2 regions of the Duganella sp. HH101 genome follow, and region 2 is predicted to be linked to the other one. Evidence: predicted binding sites of a transcription regulator. Region 2 holds the regulator's gene; the other holds the start of a gene.

Region 1 (5,328 bases), on a different contig from region 2:
GCAGCGGCAGGAACAGCCATCCGGCCAACTGGAACAGCCAGTACCAGTTCAGGCGGGCGAGCAGTGGGCGGTCGTCGGTCATGATGAATTATTTTAAAAAGTTATCGATGCGATCATACATCCAAGCCGGATCGTCGTACATGATGAAGTGGCGGGCAGTGTCCGCAAGCTCCACCTTCACGTTGGGCAGCCGCTGGTACTGGCTCTTGTACATCTGCTCGAACATCGGCTTGGTGCCGAAGTCCTTGTAGGCGTACCAGGCGCCCAGTACCAGCGTCGGCGACTTGATGCGGCTGACCTCTCCGCGCAGGTCTTCGCTCATCATTTCGGTCATGGCGTTGATGACGGTGGCGTGATCGGACAGCTTGCCCCAGCCGGCGGCGCGGTCGATGTCTTCCTGTTTGGTGATCATGCTGCGCAGCGTCTTGAGCTGGTTGGCGCGGTAGGATTCGGGATCCATGGATTCCATGCGGGCGCGCATGCCGGCGGCCATTTCCTTCATCTGCGCAGCGGTAATGCTGGGCATCTGGATCGCTGCCAGTGCAGGCAGCGTGTCGACGATAATCAGGCGGCCTACCTGGTCAGGATGGTCGGCGGCCAGCTTCATGCCGACGAAGCCGCCCAGGCTGTGGCCGATGACGATGGGATGGTCGAATTTGTTGGCGGCGATGTAGTCGCTCAGTTGCTGTTCGACCGCTGGCAGCAGCGGGCCTTCGATGGCGGGCACGCCTGCGAATCCAGCCAGCGTGACGACGTGGCACTGGCGGCTGCCGCAGTAGCGGGCGACGGTGCCGTCCCACACTTCGCCGGACGAGGCCAGGCCGGGGATCAGGATCACAGGAGCGCCCTTGCCGGTGACTTCCACCTTGAACGCCGGATGTGCGGAGGCTGCGGCGCTGCCGGCGGCAACGGCCGGCGCGGCGGCGTAAGCCAGGGCCAGGCTGGCGGCGATGGTGGCGAGACGTTGGGCGAGCGAGCGTTGCATGTTGACCTCCGTTGTTGTAAGTAAGTGAGGCCATGCTATCGCTGCGGCGCGGCGCCGGCGACGACTACTGGATGAACGGTTTGTTGGCAGGGATGAGCGGTAGGCGGCCAGTGCCAGTGCGCTTCCCCGCAGGCTTATTCGCCGTTTTCGGCGCGCAGCTTGCGCCACAGTGTGGTGCGGCTGATGCCGAGGTAGTCGGCGGCGGCGTCGCGGCGGCCGCCGAAGCGGGCCAGCACGGCGCTGATGCTTTCGGCGGACCGACGTTGGGCAGTTGGGGCCATCGCCGTGTCGCCGGGAGCGGCGCCGGTAGCGCTGAGCAGCGGCGCCGCGCGTGCCGCCAGCTCCGGCGCCACGCTGAGGACGAAGGCCGGCGTCAAGGCCTGCAGCGGCTCGGCGGCCAGGAACAGCGCCAGACGCTCGGCCAGGTTGCGCAGCTCGCGCACATTGCCGGGCCAGTCGTAGCGTTGCAGCAGCGGCGCGCAGGCCGCCATCTCTGCATGCAGGTTGGGGTGCGGCCGCGCGCCCAGCGATGCCAGCGCGTTCTTTAGCGACCACTCGGCCAGCGTCATCACGTCTTCCTGCCGCGCGCGCAGCGGCGGCAGCGACAGCCGCAGCACCGCCAGCCGGTAGAACAAGTCGGCGCGGAAGCGGCCCTCACGCACGCGCTGTTCCAGATCGCAGTGCGTGGCGCTGATGATGCGCACGTTGACCGCAATCGGCCGCGTGCCACCGACGCGCACCACCTCGCGCTCTTCCAGCACGCGCAGCAGACGGGTTTGCAGCGTCAACGGCATCTCGCCGATTTCGTCGAGGAACAGCGTGCCGCGATTGGCCGCCTCGAACAAGCCCGCATGGCCGCCGCGCCGCGCACCGGTGAAAGCGCCTTCCTCATGGCCGAACAGTTCGGACTCCAGCAGCGATTCCGCGATCGCGCCGCAATTGACGGCGACGAAGGGGCGGTTCTGCCCCAGCGTGCGCGGGCTCTCGCGATGGATGGCCTGCGCCACCAGCTCCTTGCCGCAGCCGGTCTCTCCTTGTATCAGCACGGTGGCGGGGGACTTCGCATACAGCAGCACGGACTGGCGCAGCGATTCCATCGCTTCCGAATCGCCGCGCAGGTCGTTGATGCCATGCTTGGCGCGCAGCGTATCGGCCACCACGGCGCCGCGCGTGCGGCTGCGGTTCGATTCCAGCTGCGCCAGCCGCGCCATCTCCAGCGCGTCGTCGAAGGCGTGGCGGATCGAGGCGGCCGAATAGACGAAGACGCCGGTCAATCCCGCTTCCTCTGCCAGGTCGGTAATCAGGCCGGCGCCGACGATGGCCTTGATGCCGGCCGCTTTCAAGTCGTTGATCTGGGCGCGCGCATCCTCCTCGGTGGCGTAGGTGCGCTGTTCGACGTCGAAGCCGAAGGTGCCGGCGAATTCGGCCAGCTCCGGCAAGCGCTCCTGATAAGTGACGATGCCGATGCGGTCCGACACGCGCCGCGCCCGCGCCAGTGCCTGCATCACGTCGAAGCCGCTGAACTTGGCGATCACCACCGGCACCGACAGGCGCCCCTTCAGATACGCGGCGTTGGAACCGGCGGCGATGACGGCGTCGCAGCGCTCGGTGGCCATGCGCTCGCGAATGTGGCGAGCCGCTTCGTCGAAGCCCAGGTTGATCGGTTCGATGGTGGCGACGTCGTCGTATTCCAGCGTGATGTCGCGGAAAAGGTCGTAGAGGCGGGAGACGGAAACCGTCCAGATCACCGGTTTGTCGTTGGCGTCGAAGGGCAGGGGAGTGGAATGGCGCATGTTTCAATTGTAGTTCATCTGTTTCGATGTTTCAAAATGAAACGTACGTGAAACGTCGCATTGTCGTAAGTTGTTGATTTGTATAGGGTGATTATCTGGCACGCCCCTTGCAATAACTCCCGCAACTTCATCGCAACATTGAAAGGTAACGACATGACTCAATACTCCGCAGGCGCCGCGTTCCGCAAAGCCGTCCAGGAAGAATCCCCATTGCAGGTGGTCGGCGCGATCAACGCCAACCACGCCCTGCTGGCCAAGCGTGCCGGCTTCAAGGCGATCTACCTGTCGGGCGGCGGCGTGGCCGCGGGTTCGCTCGGCCTGCCGGACCTGGGCATCTCCAACCTGGACGACGTGCTGACCGACGTGCGCCGCATCACCGACGTCTGCGACCTGCCGCTGCTGGTCGATGTCGATACCGGCTTCGGCGCCTCCGCCTTCAACGTGGCGCGCACCGTCAAGTCCATGATCAAGTTCGGCGCCGCCGCCATGCACATCGAAGACCAGGTCGGCGCCAAGCGCTGCGGCCATCGTCCGGGCAAGGAGATCGTCACCAAGCAGGAGATGGTCGACCGCATCAGTGCCGCCGTCGATGCGCGCACCGATGAGAACTTCGTCATCATGGCCCGCACCGATGCGCTGGCCGTCGAAGGCCTGGACGCCGCCATCGAGCGCGCCGTCGCCTGCGTGGAAGCGGGCGCCGACATGATCTTCCCGGAAGCGATGATTAGTCTCGATATGTATAAAAAGTTCGCCGCCGCCGTCAAGGTGCCGGTGCTGGCCAACATCACCGAATTCGGCTCGACGCCGCTGTTCACCGTGGATGAGCTGCGCAGCGCCGATGTGGGCCTGGTGCTGTATCCGCTGTCGGCCTTCCGCGCCATGAACAAGGCTGCGGAAAACGTCTACGGCGCGATCCGCCGCGACGGCACGCAGCAGAATGTACTCGACACCATGCAGACCCGCGCCGAACTGTATGAACGCATCAACTACCACAGCTTCGAGCAGAAGCTGGACGCACTGTTCGCCGCACAGAAGAAATAATCAGGAGACCTATAAAATGACCGAAGCCACTTTCAAACCAAAAAAATCCGTCGCCCTGTCCGGCGTCACCGCTGGTAACACCGCACTGTGCTCCGTCGGCAAAACCGGCAATGACCTGCACTACCGTGGCTACGACATCCTCGATGTCGCCAACACCTGCGAGTTCGAAGAAATCGCCTACCTGCTGGTGCACGGCAAGCTGCCGACCGCCGCCGAGCTGAAAGGCTACAAAGCCAAACTGCGCTCGCTGCGCGGCCTGCCGCAAGCGCTGAAGTCCGCGCTGGAAGCACTGCCTGCATCGGCGCACCCGATGGACGTGATGCGCACCGGCGTATCGGTGCTCGGCTGCACGCTGCCGGAAAAGGACGACCACAACGTACCAGGCGCGCGCGACATCGCCGACCGTCTGATGGCATCCTTCGGCTCGATGCTGCTGTACTGGTACCACTTCAGCCACAACGGCAAACGCATCGACGTCGAAACCGACGACGACTCCATCGGCGGCCACTTCCTGCACCTGCTGCACGGCCACAAGCCGTCCGAGAGCTGGGTGCAGGCGATGCACACCTCGCTGATCCTGTACGCGGAACACGAGTTCAACGCCTCCACCTTCACCAGCCGCGTCATCGCCGGCACGGGTTCGGACATCCACTCGGCCATCACCGGCGCGATCGGCGCGCTGCGCGGCCCTAAACACGGCGGCGCCAACGAATTCGCCTTCGAGATCCAGAAGCGCTACGAAAACGCCGACGAAGCGGAAGCGGACATCCGCAACCGCGTCGCCAACAAGGAAGTCGTGATCGGCTTCGGCCACCCTGTGTACACCATCTCCGACCCGCGCAACGTCGTCATCAAGGAAGTGGCGCGCAAGCTGTCGCAGGAAGCCGGCTCGATGAAGATGTTCGACATCGCCGAGCGCCTGGAAACCGTCATGTGGGACATCAAGAAGATGTTCCCGAACCTGGACTGGTTCTCGGCCGTGTCGTACCACATGATGGGTGTGCCGACCGCGATGTTCACGCCGCTGTTCGTCATCTCGCGCACGTCCGGCTGGGCCGCGCACATCATCGAGCAGCGCATCGACAACAAGATCATTCGTCCAAGCGCGAACTACGTCGGTCCTGAAGACCTGAAGTTCGTCCCGATCAAGGACCGCAAATAATGAACACCCAATTCCGCAAACCCCTGCCGGGCACCAAGCTCGATTACTTCGACGCGCGCGCCGCTGTCGATGCGATCCAGCCAGGCGCCTGGGCCAAGCTGCCGTACACCTCGCGCGTGCTGGCGGAAAACCTGGTGCGCCGCTGCGATCCGGCGACGCTGAATGCCTCGCTGTCGCAGCTGATCGAGCGCAAGCGCGACCTGGACTTCCCATGGTTCCCGGCACGCGTGGTGTGCCACGACATTCTCGGCCAGACCGCGCTGGTCGACCTGGCCGGCCTGCGCGACGCCATCGCGCTGCAAGGCGGCGATCCTGCGCTGGTCAATCCGGTGGTGCCGACCCAGTTG
Region 2 (5,328 bases):
GCGCGGCGGCGATGGTGAAGCGCATCAGCTGGTCCAGCTTGGGCGAGCGGATGTCCAGGATGGATGCGCTCATCACCAGCGGCACGGCGGCGAACACATGGTAGTGCAGCGCCTTGGCTCCGCGCTCCATTTCCGGCGGCAGTGAACCGTCGGCCGCCACCTGCCCCATCGCATGCTCGAAGACCTTGCGGCCCCAGCCCAGATAACGCTCGTCGCCGGTGACGCCGCCCACCGCCGTCACCGCCAGTCCTTCCCAGTAGTAATGGTTGTTGCGCGTGCCCTTGTGCGCGTCGGAGTGCGCCATGGTGGCGTCGGCCAGCGTCTTGAACCAGCTTTCAATGGCTTGCTGCTGCGCCGCGCCGGCGGCCGGTTTGACGCGGGCATAGCTGAGCGCCATGCCGCCCAGGGTCCACTTGCGCACATACCACGCCTGCTCGCTGGACAGTTTGCCCAACAAGGCCTTTTGACCAGCCCAACTCTCCAGCCAGCCCAGCGCGCAGGCGGCGTTGCCCAGGCTGGCGTTTTTCGCCACGTCGGCCAGGAAGTCGTCGATGGGCTTGGTGTTGGCGATATTGCGTGCCCGCAGCACCGGATCGATGACAGAGTGATGCGCATCCGAGTAATAGCTGTTGGCGTCGATATCGATCACGGCCGGCGGCGGCGCGGTGCACGCCAGCGCGGCCGGGGCGGCCAGCGCCAGCAGCCAGGCTGTAAATAGTTTAGTTCGTTTCATGCCACTCCCATCAGAAGACATTTGGAAAACGTTTACTCTAAACTATCCGGGCGCAAAAAAGGGCGCCTCTGCGCCCTTAGTTTGATGGTGCCGGGGCCGTTGTTATAGGGCGGCGGCAGCGGGTTCGTAGCTATCCGGGAGATGCTTGATCGCATCGTGGCCGTGCTCTTGGACCTTGGCTTTGTACTTCATGACCTGCCGATCCAGCTTGTCGATCAAGGTATCGATGGCGGCGTACAGGTCTTGCGACAGGCTTTCCACGTAGACGGTTTTGCCCGACAGACGCAGGTTGATTTCAGCCTTCTGGCGTTTCTCTTTCTCTTTAAGGTTATCTACAGTCAGGATGACAGCAATATCAATCACTTGATCAAAGTGGCGGGTGACGCGCTCAAGCTTGTTCTGCACATATTCACGGATGGCCGAGGTCACTTCGAGATGATGTCCACTGATGGTGAGATTCATACACACTCCTAGAGATAATGTCGCTTCTTACGGTTAGTGCGTAGCCCATTACTGCCGGGCGCGCAGGAACCAGAATAACTACAAAGACTTGCGGAGACTGACTGGCGGGATTTTCAACGCTTCGCGATATTTGGCAACAGTTCGTCGCGCAATCACCATGCCTTGTTCTCCCAGCATGTCCGCAATCTTACTGTCGGATAAAGGATTTTTCGGGTCTTCTGCTCCTGTCAATTGCACGATGAGTGCGCGTATCGCCGTCGAACTTGCTTCCCCCCCCGCTTCGGTGGCGACATGGCTACCAAAGAAATATTTCAACTCAAACATGCCATGCGGGGTCAGCATATATTTTTGAGTTGTTACACGAGAAATAGTGCTCTCGTGTAGACCCAGTGTATCAGCAATTTCGCGAAGCACAAGGGGGCGCATGGCGACCGCGCCGTGCGAGAAAAAGTTCTTTTGTCTTTCTACTATCGCCTGGGCGACGCGCAGTATCGTGTCGAAACGCTGGCGCATATTCTTGATCAGCCACTTGGCTTCCTGCAGCTGCGCGCCCATGGCGCCCTCGCCTTTTCCCTGCTTGAGCAGGTTGGCGTACATGGCGTTGACGCGCAGGCGCGGCATGACGTCGTTGTTCAGGCTGACCTGCCAGCCGGTGCGCGATTTCTTGACGATCACGTCCGGCACCACGTAGTCCGACACGTCCGACGCGAAGGCCGAACCCGGATGCGGATTGCACTGGCGGATGACGGTTTGCGCCTCGCGCAAATCCTCGTCGTCGCACAGCAGCGCCTTCTTGAGCTTGTTGAAATCGCGCTGCGCAAACCAGGTCAGGTGGTTTTCCACGATGGCCAGCGCCATGCGCCGCGTCACCATCGGTATGCCCGGCAGGCGCTTGATCTGCAGCGCCAGGCACTCGGACGCGTTGCGCGCGCCCACGCCCATCGGATCGAAGCTTTGCAGCAGCGACAGCGCGGTGCGCAGTTCGTCGAGGTCGATCTCCAGCTCTTCCGGCAAGCGCGCCAGGATTTCCTCCAGCGGTTCTTCGAGGTAGCCGTTTTCGTCCAGCGCGTCGATGATCAGCTCGACCAGCGCGCGGTCGCGCATCTCCAGCACCGTCACCCGCATCTGCTCCATCAGGTGCTCGCGCAGCGTGCAGTGGCTGGCCTCCAGCTGCGGACGCGAGTCCTCGTCGTCGGGCGCCTTGCTGCGGCCGGCGTCGCTCCAGTCGACATCGGCGTCGCTGCTGGTGCTCTCGGTGTCGGCGGCCGGGCCGTCGTAGTTGTCGGCGTCGGCGGCCGGCGCTTCCTGGGCGTTGGGCGGGCCTTCCGGCGGCGCATCGCCGACCGGGGCTTGCTGGCTGATGGCGCCGTCCGACAGCAGCCGCAGCGAGCGGTCCAGCGGGTCGTCGAGGCGCTCCAGCAGCGGATTATCGGTCAGCAGCTGTTCCAGTTCCTGGTGCAGCTCCAGCGTCGACAGTTGCAGCAGCCGTATCGACTGCTGCAATTGCGGTGTCAGCGCGAGGTGCTGCGACGTGCGCAGTTGCAAAGACTGTTTCATGGGTTTTACATGCGGAAGTGTTCACCCAGATACACGCGACGCACCGATTCGTTGGCGATGATGTCGTCTGGCCGGCCTGAAGCCAATACCGTGCCCTGGTTGATGATATATGCGCGGTCGCAGATGCCCAGCGTCTCGCGCACATTGTGATCGGTAATGAGGACGCCGATGCCGCGTTCCTTGAGGAAGCGCACGATGCGCTGGATCTCAATCACGGCGATCGGGTCGACCCCGGCGAATGGTTCGTCGAGCAGCACGAAGCGCGGGTTGGTCGCCAGCGCGCGCGCGATCTCCACGCGGCGGCGTTCGCCGCCCGACAGCGACAGCGCCTGGTTTTCGCGCAGCTTTTCGATCTGCAAATCGGCCAGCAGGGTATTGAGCCGTTCATCAATGGCAGCCTTGGATAAAGGCTTGCCGTCCACTTTCTGGATTTCGAGGACGGCGCGGATATTTTCTTCCACCGTCAGCTTGCGGAACACCGACGCTTCCTGCGGCAGGTAGGACAAGCCGAGCGAGGCGCGGCGGTGGATCGGCAGCGAGGAGATGTCGGTGCCGCTGATATCGATGCTGCCGGCGTCCGACGGCACCAGGCCGACGATCATGTAGAACGAGGTGGTCTTGCCGGCGCCGTTGGGGCCGAGCAGACCCACCACTTCGCCGCATTCCACTTGCAGGGACACGTCGTGCACGACCTGGCGCTTGCCGTAGGTCTTTTGCAGGCCGCGCACGATCAGGGTGCTACCGCAGGATGCTTCCATGCTTACTTCTCCGTCGCAGGCGGGGTCGACGCGGCTGGCGCGGGCGCCGGGCGGATCACCGGCTGGATCACCATGGTGCCGCGGCCGGCGCCCGGCTTGCTCTCGCCGGTGACGCTGTTCTTCACCGCGAACTGTTCCTTGCGGCTGTCGTAGGAAATGAATTCGCCGTCGACCTCGTCGCTGAGGCGGCCGCCCTCCAGGCGGCGGATCTTGGCTTTCGAGAACAGTTTGACCAGGTCGGTCTTGTTGCTGTATTCGATGCGTTCGGCTTCGCCTTCGACCCACTGGTCGCCGGCGCCGTCGCGCTTCTGGCGGAAGGTGGCCGGCGTGCCCGGCGTGCTGGTCAGCACGACGAAGTCATAACCCTCAGGGTCGGTGGTCATCACCGCCTTCGGCGACTTCATCAGCAAGGTGCCGCGCGTCAGCACCACGTTGCCGATCAGCGTCTTGATCTGCTTGACGTCGTCGATCTGCAGGTCGTCGTAGTTGATCGTGGTCGGTTTGTTGGCGTCGGCTTTTTCAGCGTGCGCGGCGGTCATCGCCAGCAGCAGCATCGTGGCCGAGAGTATCAATTTCTTCATCGTCATTCCATTCATCGTATTGGGTTCGTCAGCGGGCGTCGCGCGGCGGCATCACCAGCTGCCCGCGTCCGCCCAGTTGCACCTGGCGGGTGGCGTTGTTGGCCTTCATGCCGACGCCGGTGGCGGTGGTCTTGCCCAGCTCCAGCGCCACCGGGCTGGCGGTTTCCATGCGTTCTTCGTCGGGATACACGGTCAGCGTCGGCGTGGTCATGCGCAAGGCTTGCGCGTTCGGCGTCGCCGGGCGCACCACGTCCACATTACCACTGAGCTTGACGCGCGTATTGCCCTGGTCGACATGGGCGGTGTCGGCGTGCATATTCATCGGCGGCTGGTCGCCCGACAGGCTGTGCACGTACGGCTTGTCGATGTCGGACGAATCGTCGATCGGGCGGTGGGTCAGCTTGTCGCCGGAAATGATATAGGCCGGCTGGCCGGACTTGTTCATGCGCACCAGGCTGAAGCGGTCGATGATGTAGTCCGGCTCGTTGCGGTGCTGGTCTTCCTGCGCTTCCTGGCCGGCCTGGTTGACCACCTGCACCAGCCAGAAGCTGCCGACGGCGACAAACACGCCGACCACCATGACGATGGTCAGCTGCCAGCGGTGGGCTGTTCTTTTACGCATGGCCGCTCCGTTACACCAGGAACTGCGCCATCACGCGCGGGTAAGTGCCCTGCGCGTGCAGCAGCAGCTCGCACACTTCGCGCACCGCGCCGCGGCCGCCGTGGGCGACGGTGGTGTGGTGGGCACGCTCCAGCACTTCGGCGCGGCCGTTCGGCACGGCGACGGCGAAACCGACGCGTGTCAAAATCGGCAGGTCGACCACGTCGTCGCCGATGAAGCCGACCTGCTCGGCGGTGAGGCCGGTCTTTTCCAGCAGCGCGTTGAACGGCGTCAGCTTGTCGTGGCCGCCCTGGTGCAGGTGGCCGATGCCGAGGTCGGCCGCGCGCCTGATCACCTGCGGCGAGGTGCGCGCGCTGATGATGGCGGTCTGCACGCCGGATTCCTGCAGCAGCTTGATGCCCAGGCCGTCGTGCACATTGAAGGTCTTCAGCGCCTCGCCGTCGGCGCCGTAGTGCAGGCTGCCGTCGGTCAGCACGCCGTCGACGTCGAAGATCATCAGCTTGACGCGCGCGGCGCGCTCCACATAGGTCAACTCGGTCATCAGATCACCTTGGCGCGGGTCAGGTCATGGATGTGCAGCGCGCCGACCAGCTTGCCGGCGGCGTCCGTCACCAG

Evidence for each region. Region 2 encodes sigma-54, which starts transcription at its own class of promoters, with help from an activator protein. Its sites were predicted from a motif close to TGGCANGNAANCTGCTTT; they were not measured.
Region 1: prpB (methylisocitrate lyase) is a predicted target of sigma-54. The motif match lies at 2,875-2,892, and genes of this name have one in related genera.

Annotation. Positions count from the first base shown of each region.
Region 1 covers NZ_LRON01000008.1:278,850-284,177, forward strand. The annotation lists gene DUGA2_RS15480 (sensor histidine kinase) at 1-82, opposite strand, end outside; gene DUGA2_RS15485 (alpha/beta fold hydrolase) at 89-985, opposite strand; gene prpR (propionate catabolism operon regulatory protein PrpR) at 1,120-2,778, opposite strand; gene prpB (methylisocitrate lyase) at 2,932-3,819, shown strand; gene prpC (2-methylcitrate synthase) at 3,836-4,981, shown strand; gene acnD (Fe/S-dependent 2-methylisocitrate dehydratase AcnD) at 4,981-5,328, shown strand, end outside.
Region 2 covers NZ_LRON01000018.1:82,844-88,171, reverse strand. The annotation lists gene DUGA2_RS24185 (alginate lyase family protein) at 1-733, opposite strand, end outside; gene hpf (ribosome hibernation-promoting factor, HPF/YfiA family) at 836-1,195, opposite strand; gene DUGA2_RS24175 (RNA polymerase factor sigma-54) at 1,274-2,752, opposite strand; gene lptB (LPS export ABC transporter ATP-binding protein) at 2,758-3,510, opposite strand; gene lptA (lipopolysaccharide transport periplasmic protein LptA) at 3,513-4,091, opposite strand; gene lptC (LPS export ABC transporter periplasmic protein LptC) at 4,120-4,713, opposite strand; gene DUGA2_RS24155 (HAD family hydrolase) at 4,724-5,254, opposite strand; gene DUGA2_RS24150 (SIS domain-containing protein) at 5,254-5,328, opposite strand, start outside.